Regions from separate parts of the Rhodospirillum sp. A1_3_36 genome, predicted to be linked through region 1. Evidence: predicted binding sites of a transcription regulator. Region 1 holds the regulator's gene; the other holds the start of a gene.

Region 1 (5,203 bases):
CACTTCCGTGGCAAGGCCGACTTCGGCCTGGCGCTCGTCGCAGCCTACAACGCCTATTTCATATCGCAGCTTGAACGGGCCTATCTGGACGAAGAGCGTGCGCCACTCGACCGTCTCCGCATCTTTACCGAAAGGGCCGAAGAGGGGATGGCGCGGCATGGTTTCAGGCGGGGATGCCTCGTCGGCAACCTTGGGCAGGAAATGGGCGCACTTCCTGACGCGTTCCGCACTGCGCTCACCACCGTGCTGGATGACTGGCAGGCCCGAACGGCACACCTGCTGAGCTTGGCGCAGGCGCAGGGCGAGATCGCACCACATCACGACCCTGAGGCCCTGGCCGAGACCTTCTGGATCGGTTGGGAAGGGGCTGTTCTGCGCGCCAAACTGGAGCTGCGCCCCAATGCCCTGCGCCGCTTTACGAGCACCTTCCTCCGTCTGATTGAAAATGACACAGCACAAATCTGAAAGGACACGAAGATGAAGGCGATCCTGATTGAAAAGCCCGATGAGACGCAGAACGTTTCGGTGAAAGACATTTCCGACGAGCAGCTGCCCGAGGGGGACGTTCTGGTTGAAGTCGCTTACTCGACGATGAATTACAAAGACGCGCTGGCCATCACCGGTGCCTCCCCTGTCGTTCGCCGATTTCCAATGGTGCCCGGCATCGACTTCTCCGGCACCGTCATTGAAAGCCACAACCCGGCTTTCAAGCCCGGCGACCGGGTCGTGCTCAACGGCTGGGGCGTGGGCGAAACCCATTGGGGCGGGCTAGCTGAACGCGCAAGGGTCAAGGGCGATTGGCTGGTGCCGCTGCCCGAGGCGATCGATCTGCGGCAGGCGGCAGCGATTGGCACGGCGGGTTACACGGCGATGCTCTGCGTGCTGGCGCTGGAACGGCAAGGGGTAACGCCGGACAAGGGTGAGATCGTGGTCAGCGGCGCAGCGGGCGGCGTCGGCAGCGTCGCAACGGCGCTTCTGGCGGCAAAAGGGTATCACGTTGTGGCCGTAACCGGCCGCGCCTCCGAGACGGATTACCTGCACGGGCTCGGGGCGACGTCAGTCATCGACCGCGCGGAGCTAACCGGAAAACCCCGCGCTCTGGCCAAGGAGCGCTGGGCTGGGGGGATCGATGTCGCTGGCAGCACTGTGCTGGCGAACATGCTTTCGATGATCAAATATCGCGGTGTCGTCGCGACCTGCGGTCTGGCGGCCGGCATGGATCTGCCCGCTTCTGTCGCGCCTTTTATCCTGCGCGGCGTGACGCTTTCCGGAGTCGACAGTGTCATGTGCCCCAAGCCGGACCGGCTTGAGGCTTGGTCGCGGCTGGCTGGCGATCTCGACCTCGACAAGCTTGAGGAGATGATCACCGAACTGCCCTTCGACGAGGTCATCGCCACCGCGCCGAAATTCCTCGATGGCGCCGTGCGGGGCCGCATCGTCGTTCCAGTCTCCCCTTGAGACCTGCATGGACCAACTGTCCGCAACACAGGCGCTCTAGATCAGCTTGAAACAAGCTGGCCCACGGTATACGCCAGTGTCTCGTCTATTTTGGGCGATTGCCCAAACCCATTTGGGGGCAAATGCCCCCAAACCCCCCTTTTTTTTGGCCTGGGGTCTGGGGCCTTTCGGCCCCAGTGGGGGACGGGGCAAAGCCCCGTAACGGGAAAACGCCCCCTGTCGTGTAGCGTGAGGCTGGCCCCAGCCTCATGCTACAATGGCATTTTGATCCAAGGCATAACCCGCAGCGCGGACGGTGCGGATCAGATCCATGTCTTCATCGCTGTTCAGCGCCTTACGCAAACGCCGGATGTGGACATCCACGGTCCGCGGCTCCACATAGATGTCCGGCCCCCAAACCGCGTTCAGAAGCTCTTCGCGGGAGAAGACCGCGCCAGGGTTCTGCATCAGGAATTGCAGCAGGCGGAACTCGGTGGGCCCCAGGTGGATATAGCGGCCTCCCCGGGTCACCCGATGGGCCCCCAGGTCCATGACCACATCTGCGTAGTTCAAGCTGCCCTTGGTGTTGCTCGGCTGCGACCGACGCAGCAGCGCCTTTACCCGAGCGAGCAATTCGGGCATGGAGAAAGGCTTGGACATATAGTCGTCCGCCCCGGTGTTCAGACCACGGATCCGGTCACTTTCCTCGCCCCGTGCGGTCAGCATCAGGATCGGCAGGTCCCGGGTGCGGGGCTTGCGCCGCAACTGTCGACAGACCTCAATCCCAGACATGACCGGCAGCATCCAATCCAGGATCATCACATCTGGCTGGGCCTCGGCCACCAGGGTCATGGCTTCTTCGCCATCCATGGCTTCCACCACGCGATACCCCTCCTTCTCCAGATTATACCGCAGCAGGGTGACCAGGGAGGCCTCGTCCTCGACGATCATCACTTGTGGTTTCATTGGCTCAGCTCACGATATCCCAGACGTCGGGTCCGGGGGGGTGGAGGCAAAATTTCCGGCTTCCCGTCCCTTAGGCCGAGTGGCCCGCAGGGGCTTACCGGAAACAAGATAATGGATATTCTCGCAAATATTCGTCGCGTGGTCCCCGATCCGCTCGATATTCTTGGCAATGAACATCAGATGGGTACAGGCGGTGATATTGCGCGGATCCTCCATCATGTAGGTCAGAAGCTCGCGGAAGAGCGAGGTGTACAGTTCGTCCACCTCCTCGTCGCGGGACCAGGCATCGACGGCCTTGTCCAAATCGCGTTCCACATAGGCATCAAGGGTATCATTGACGATATCTTGCACCAATCGCGCCATCCGCGGAACAGTCGCCACCGGCTTGACCACGGGAAGTTGGTTCAGCACCAAGGCGCGCTTGCCCACATTCGAGGCGTAGTCTCCGATCCGCTCCAGGTCCGAGGCGATCTTGAAGGCGCCGACAATGTTGCGCAGATCGTCGGCCATCGGCTGGCGCAGGGCAAGCAGACGCACCGCCCGATCGTTGATTTCCTGCTCCATGGCATCAATACGCGCATCGGAACTGACCACGCGGGAGGCCAGATCGTTGTCCCGGCGGATCAACGCCTGGATGGCGTTGACCATTTGGGCTTCCGCCAATCCTCCCATGCGCAACACGGTCTTGACGAGCATCTTCAGCTCCTCGTCATAGGACCGCACCGTATGTTCCGTAGGCATGGGGTTTCTCCTCGTCCTCCCAACCGTTGGTTGGACAGAATGACGGCGCGTGGTGTCCGTCACCACCCGCCGTCAATAATAGTGCGCCCGTTCCGGTCTTAACCGAAGCGGCCCGTGATATACCCCTGGGTCAGATTATGCTGGGGATTGGTGAAGATCGTTTCCGTATCCCCGCATTCGATCAGGCGCCCCAAGTGAAAGAACGCCGTCCGCTGGGACACGCGCGCGGCCTGCTGCATGGAATGGGTGACGATCACAATGGTGAAGTTCGTCCGCAGTTCATCGATCAACTCCTCGATCTTCGCCGTGGCGATGGGATCAAGGGCCGAACAAGGTTCGTCCATCAGAATGACTTCCGGCGAGACGGCAATGGCCCGGGCGATGCACAGGCGCTGCTGTTGCCCACCGGACAAGCCCGTGCCCGGCGCGTCCAGGCGGTCTTTGACCTCTTCCCACAGACCAGCCCGCACCAGAGAGGACTGAACGATATCGTCCAGCTCCGCCTTGCCCGTGGCCGTGCCGTGGATGCGTGGACCATAGGCGATGTTCTCATAAATCGACTTTGGGAAGGGATTGGGCTTCTGGAAAACCATGCCAACCCGGGCCCGCAGTTCCACCACATCGATCTTGCGATCGTAGATATCTTCCTCGTCCAGACGGATATCACCGCTCACCCGACAAATGTCGATGGTGTCGTTCATCCGGTTCAGGCAGCGCAAGAAGGTCGATTTACCGCAGCCCGACGGACCAATAAAGGCCGTGACTTCCTGGGCGACGATGTCCAGTCCCACATCTTTGATGGCATGCTTTTCGCCATAATGGACGTTGGCATTGGTGGCGGACACCTTGACCGGACGGTCGCTGATGCGCGGATGTCCCGCTGTTCCCTCAAAGGGCTGATTTTGGTCAGTCATGGGTCTTTACCACTTCCGTTCGAATTTCTTGCGCAGGACGACGGCGGCGGCGTTCATGAACACCAAGAACGCCAGGAGGATCATGATGGCCGCAGAGGTCCGTTCCACGAAGGCCCGTTCCGCACTATCGGCCCAAAGGTAAATCTGCACCGGCATCACCGTCGCGGGCGACATGGGACCGGCAGGAACGTCGGCGATGAAGGCCACCATACCGATCATCAACAGGGGCGCCGTTTCGCCGAGGGCCTGGGCCATGCCAATGATGGTGCCCGTCAGCATCCCCGGCATGGCCAGAGGAAGGACATGGTGCACGATCATCTGCATCTTCGAGGCCCCAACCCCCAAGGCCGCTTCCCGGATGGACGGAGGAACGGACTTCAGGGCTGCGCGGCTGGCAATGATGATCGTCGGTAAGGTCATCAGAGTCAGCACCAGACCTCCCACCACAGGCGCAGAGCGCGGCATGCCGAAGATGTTCAAGAAGACAGCCAGACCCAACAGGCCGAAAACGATGGACGGAACCGCCGCCAGGTTATTGATGTTCACTTCGATCAAGTCCGTGAACCAATTCTGGGGGGCGTATTCTTCCAGGTAGACCGCCGCAGCAACACCGATGGGGAAGGAAAGCGCAAGCGTAATCAACAGGGTATAGAAAGACCCGACGACCGCACCCAAGATACCAGCCAGTTCCGGCTGGCGGCTGTCCGCATTGGTGAACAGACGTGTATTGAAGGTTGTGGAAATCATCCCCCGATCCTTCAGCCGTTCAAACCAGGCGATCTGCTTGTCGTTGAGGCGACGCTCGTGCTCGGCAGAGCTTTTGTCGATCTTTCCCTTGTTGAGCATGTCGTAGTCCGAGGAGACAGGCACGGTCAACTTAATCCGCTGCCCGATCAGGGAGGGATTCTCCAGGACAAGGCGGCGCGCTTCGTAGGTGGCGCCATCGGAAACGATCCCCAACAACGCCCGTTTGTCCTGGCGGGAAGTCACATCCGGGAACAGTTCCTTCATCGCCTGACTGATCAGTTTCCGATAGTTGGCTGATGCCAAAACCGCCGGATCCCGATTGCCCTTTGGGTCCAGGTCCTGGGGATAGAGCGTCACTTCCAAGGTTATTTCAGTCGCGGTAAAAGCGCCCACCCCGC
Region 2 (5,203 bases), on a different contig from region 1:
CCGTCCCCACGGAAAACCTGCTGGGCGGTGAGGAAGGCCAGGGCTTCAAACAGCTGATGGCAACCTTCGAAAGCGCCCGCATCCAGACCGCGGCCCGGGCCGTGGGCGTGGCTCAGAACGCGCTGGAGGAGGGCATGCGCTACGCCCAGGACCGGGTACAGTTCGGGAAGCCCCTCTACGCCTTCCCTCGGGTCCACGGAAAACTGGCTTGGATGGCGGTGGAAACCATGGTGGCGCGTCAGTTGACCTATGCGGCGGGGCGGGCCAAGGACAGCGATCGGCGTTGTGACATCGAAGCGGGGATGGCCAAGCTGCTGGCGGCACGGGTCGCGTGGTCAAACGCCGACAACGCCCTGCAGATCCACGGCGGCAATGGCTACGCCGAAGAATATCGGATCAGCCGGATTCTCTGTGATGCCCGGATCCTCAATATCTTCGAGGGTGCCGCCGAAATCCAGGCCCATGTGATCGCACGGGGACTGCTTAGCAGGTAACCACAGCGGTCACACTCTCGCGTATCGTGCGCGATTACTAAGGCCGGGGATCACTCTCCGGCCCTTTTTTTGCCCATAGAGTGCTCCGAGATCTATATATACTCCGTCTCCTTGAAAAAGCCGAAAAACGCGGGGCTTTGCCCCGCCCCCCACTGGGGCCGAAAGGCCCCAGACCCCGAGCATTTACTGGCCGAAAGGCCCCAGAAACTGCGAAGCAGGTTTTCCTGATTTTCGAGGACACAGAGTATAACTAAATTGAAATTGGGCCAGCTTGACTCAAACTGATCCCGTTTTACTCGAGAGAAAGGAAATGTCGAGCATGGCAGGGGCGTCGTTTCAGACCAATCCTATCGACCTTCACCGGCTTCTCGATGAGTGCCATCGGGGCATCATCCAGTTGCCGGATTTTCAGCGCAGTTGGGTTTGGGACGAAGATCGGATCAAAAGCCTGATCGCTTCGATTTCGCGCGCGTTCCCTGTGGGTGCGCTCATGTCGCTGGACACCGGCGGGCCGGTCAATTTCAAACCGCGCCCCGTCGAGGGCGCCCCTGCGGAAGCCCGCCAAACGGCACCGCAATCCCTGCTGCTCGATGGTCAGCAGCGCATGACTTCGCTCTATCAGGTGACGTTGCGCGGCAAGGTTGTGGAAACGGTCACTCCGAAGAAGAAGCGGGTGAAACGCTGGTTCTATCTCGATATTGCCAAGGCGATTAACGAAACGGTGGACCGCGAGGAAGCCGTGATCGGCGTGCCGGAGGATCGCGTCGTGCGCACGGATTTCGGGCGCGAAGGCGCTCTCGATCTTTCCACACCGGAAAAGGAACATGCGGCGCTGATGTTCCCGATCAGCCAGGTGTTCGATTGGGATACGTGGCAGGATGGCTTCAACGACACTTGGTCGGGCGAAGAACACAAGGCCGTGCGCGAGCAATTTCGCACCTTTAAGAAAGAGGTGCTGGAAAATTTTAAGATGTATCGCGTGCCCGTGATCGCGCTCGACCGCTCGACCTCCAAGGAAGCCGTCTGCGTGGTGTTCGAGAAGGTGAATACGGGTGGCAAGCCGCTGGATGCCTTCGAACTGGTCACGGCGATGTATGCCGCCTCGGGCCACGAGTTGCGCAAGGACTGGTATGGCGATGAAGGCGTCAAGGGCCGCCACCAGCGGCTTGCCGATACCCTGCGCCCCGCGGATTCCGATGCCGGTATTCTAGCCGGTGTCGGCAATACGGATTTCTTGCAGGCTATTTCACTCTTTTTCACCCGCGACAGGCGGCGCGCCGCCGAACAGGCGGGCAAGGAAGGCAAGGAATTGCCAGCGGTGTCGGGCAACCGGAAAGCCCTTCTCGATCTGCCGTTGGAAGCCTACAAGCAATATGAGGCGCAGGTGGAATGCGGTTTCGTGCAAGCCGCCAAGTTTCTGCACATGCTCCATATCTATCGCATTTTCGATCTGCCTTATCAGTCGCAGATTGTACCTCTGGCGGCAATACTCGCCGATATTGGAGATGCGTGGGAACATGAAGCCAACCGGGCAAAGCTGGTTCAGTGGTATTGGAATGGCGTGTTCGGCGAGTTGTATGGTTCTGCTGTCGAAACGCGCATTGCCAAGGATTTCATGGAAGTGCCGCGCTGGCTGAGCGGCGGGGCGGAGCCTTCGACGGTTAGCGAAACCATCTTCCGCTCCGACCGCCTGAAAACCATGCGGATGCGGCTTTCAGCGGCCTATAAGGGCATGAACGCCTTACTGATGAAGGAAGGCGCCCAGGATTTCCGGTCGGGCCAGAAGTTCGACCATACGGTGTTTTTCGGGGAGAACGTGGATATTCACCACATCTTCCCGCAGGATTGGTGCAAGACGCAAAGCATCAAACCTGCCGTGTTCGATTCCATCATCAACAAGACCCCGCTGTCGTATCGCACCAACAGGATCATTGGCGGCGTTGCACCGAGCGAGTATCTGGCGAAGCTGGAAAGCGGAAACAGGTCGACGCCGCCAATCGCTAGCGAGAAGCTGGACGTTTATCTGCAATCGCATCTCATCAATCCCACTCTCCTCCGTGGCGACAAGTTCGAGGAGTTCATGGAAGATCGACAAAAGCGCTTGCTTGGTATGATTGAACTGGCAATGGGCAAGACAGCCTATAGCGGCGACGGCTCGGAAGAAGGCGAGGACGCAGAATCAACGGAAGATGCCTCCGAAGCGGCGTTGCTCTCTCCGACAGGCTGATGTGGCCATATCATCATCTATGGCAGGGTTATGGCGTAAACGGAGTGATCATCACGATCGGTCGGGGCCCGCCAGTGGTCCCTTGAGTCCCTGATGCCAACGGCCCCAATTTGTGACTCGTTGGCGGTCTCCGCTTCTGAGTGCCGCGATCAAACTCACTGCACCTTGGGCTAAGAAGTGGCTCAACTCGATCTCGAAGGGACTCGGACGGGCGGCGGTCACTTCTTGGGAGCAGAAACGGCGATGAGTTGCTCCGCATCCTTACCCCGGAACGATTAAATGGACGGGTTTGGGGGCCATGGCGATGTCCACGGGCATATGGGCGACCGTGTCCCCATCCGCTTGCAGAGGTTCCGCCCCTTGCATTCGGACACTGATCCGCCTGGCCTCCAGGATCTCCACATCCGGCAGGTGGGGCAAACGCCCCAAGGCCAGGGCGAAGCTGTAGCGAGCCACGTTTCCAAGACCCGGACGGGGCAGAAGCACCACCTGGAAGGTGGGGTGGGAAATGTTCGCTGCGGGGGCAGCAATGAAGGGGCCACCGTAATATTTGCCATTGCAGACAACCGCCGTCGCCACCTCCCGATGGAGAATTTCCCCATCGGGACGTTCGACATCCACCGAGACCGTCGGGAACCTGTAGGTCAGGGCGCTTTGCAGGGTGCGCCAGACATAGGCGAACTTGCCTGACCGGCGCTTCAAGGCCAAGTCGACCGTATCCACCACATGGGCGTCAAACCCCGCCCCGGCCATCATCACGAACCGCCGGGGGCCGCCCAGCGGAGTTTCTGCACTGGCCTTGACCTCGCCCATGTACAATTCCCGGGGTTGGCCCGTGGCAATGATCCGGGCCGCCTTGGCCGGATCCCGGGGAATCCCCGCCTCAATCGCCAGCACATTGGCCGTGCCCAGGGGGATAATGCCCAGGGCGACGCCCGAACCGGCCAGCCCGTTCGCCACCTCGTTGATGGTCCCATCTCCGCCGGCAGCCACTACCACGTCAAGGGAATCCCTGCGGGCTTCCTGGGCGATGAGTGTTGCATCTCCCGGTTTTGTTGTCTCCCGAAGGCTGACCCAGCAGCCCTCCCGCTCCAAGGCCAGAAGAGCCTTGTTCAGTCTTCGTCCCTTCAAGGTTCCGGCTGCCGGATTGGCGATCACCATCACCCGGCGAGGTGTAACAGCCGATGCGGGGCGGGCGCGGGACGAGGGGAGCACCGAGAGGGGGAACGGGCGGGACATACCGAATAAGTCCTTCCTTGAAAGAGCCGAGATCGAGTGACGGATAAATATGGCCACCCAAGGGCGAAGAATTGGGCGAAGGGGGAGGCCTCGAAACGGGGCCCGCGCTGGGACGGTACTGCGACAAGGCGTGCTGCAAAGCCCTAAGTCACGAAAAATTCAGGAAAATCCCATTTGGACTGTAATAAAAATGAAATATTACAGTCACAAATGTACTGCCTGGATCACTGTTGATACAGATATAATCGTGTTTCACTTCGAAGACAAGGCGGTGAATTATTTGTGTCTTGCCAATAACCCGGTGGCTTCCCCTCCGGTCGAGCGGTACAAGCGATCCAACGGCGCGCTTTGAAACGGCGGGGCGTGACGACGACGGAGCGGTCGACGGAGCACCTAGCGTCTGTGCATGGCGCCCGGATCCAGGATATCAGGCCGCTGGGGCATCCTCGAACGAACGGACTCATCCGGTGTCGCCGGATGGGGCATTGAACCGACACGCCATGGAACACGGACGCGTACTCAAAGCCATGACGGAACCAAGCCGATACCGCACCATCTTCATCTCGGACATCCACTTGGGAACCCGGGGCTGCAAAGCTGACTTCCTGCTGGATTTCCTTAAGAATACCGAATCGGACAGCCTGTACCTAGTGGGCGATATCGTCGACGGTTGGCGATTGCAAAAACATTGGCATTGGCCCCAGGCCCATAACGACGTGGTGCAAAAGCTGCTGCGCAAGGCGCGCAAGGGCACCAAGGTGATTTTCATCCCCGGCAACCATGACGAATTCGCCCGAAGCTACTGCGACGCCGAATTCGGCGAAGTCCAGGTCATGCGCGAAGCCATCCACGAGGGCGCGGATGGGCGCCGCTATCTGGTTATCCATGGCGATGAATTCGACGGCGTCGTGAAATATGCCAAGTGGCTCGCCAAGCTTGGGGATTGGGCCTACGTCTGGCTTTTGGAAACCAACCATTGGTTCAACCTGGCCCGCCACCGCCTGGGCCTGCCCTATTGGTCGTTGTCCAAGTATCTGAAGCACAAGGTAAAAAATGCCGTGAAGTACATCGACGACTTTGAAACGTCGATGGCCGAGGTGGCCCGGATGCGGGGCGTCACCGGCATTATTTGCGGTCATATCCACCACCCCGAAATCCGCGAGGTGGAGGAGATCCTGTACTGCAATGACGGGGACTGGGTGGAAAGCTGCTCGGCCCTGGTCGAACACCACGATGGCCGCAT

What was found. Region 1 encodes PhoB, which activates phosphate uptake and scavenging genes when phosphate is short. Its sites were predicted from a motif close to TNTCATAAAACTGTCA; they were not measured.
Region 2: ACLIRY_RS17210 (diacylglycerol/lipid kinase family protein) is a predicted target of PhoB. The motif match lies at 4,141-4,156, and genes of this name have one in related genera.

What each region holds. Positions count from the first base shown of each region.
Region 1 covers NZ_JBLAVB010000003.1:157,637-162,839, reverse strand. The annotation lists gene ACLIRY_RS08345 (TetR/AcrR family transcriptional regulator) at 1-465, shown strand, start outside; gene ACLIRY_RS08340 (MDR family oxidoreductase) at 478-1,458, shown strand; gene phoB (phosphate regulon transcriptional regulator PhoB) at 1,705-2,403, opposite strand; gene phoU (phosphate signaling complex protein PhoU) at 2,413-3,144, opposite strand; gene pstB (phosphate ABC transporter ATP-binding protein PstB) at 3,243-4,058, opposite strand; gene pstA (phosphate ABC transporter permease PstA) at 4,065-5,203, opposite strand, start outside.
Region 2 covers NZ_JBLAVB010000008.1:161,328-166,530, forward strand. The annotation lists gene ACLIRY_RS17200 (acyl-CoA dehydrogenase family protein) at 1-494, shown strand, start outside; gene ACLIRY_RS17205 (DUF262 domain-containing protein) at 814-2,721, shown strand; gene ACLIRY_RS17210 (diacylglycerol/lipid kinase family protein) at 2,983-3,960, opposite strand; gene ACLIRY_RS17215 (UDP-2,3-diacylglucosamine diphosphatase) at 4,488-5,203, shown strand, end outside.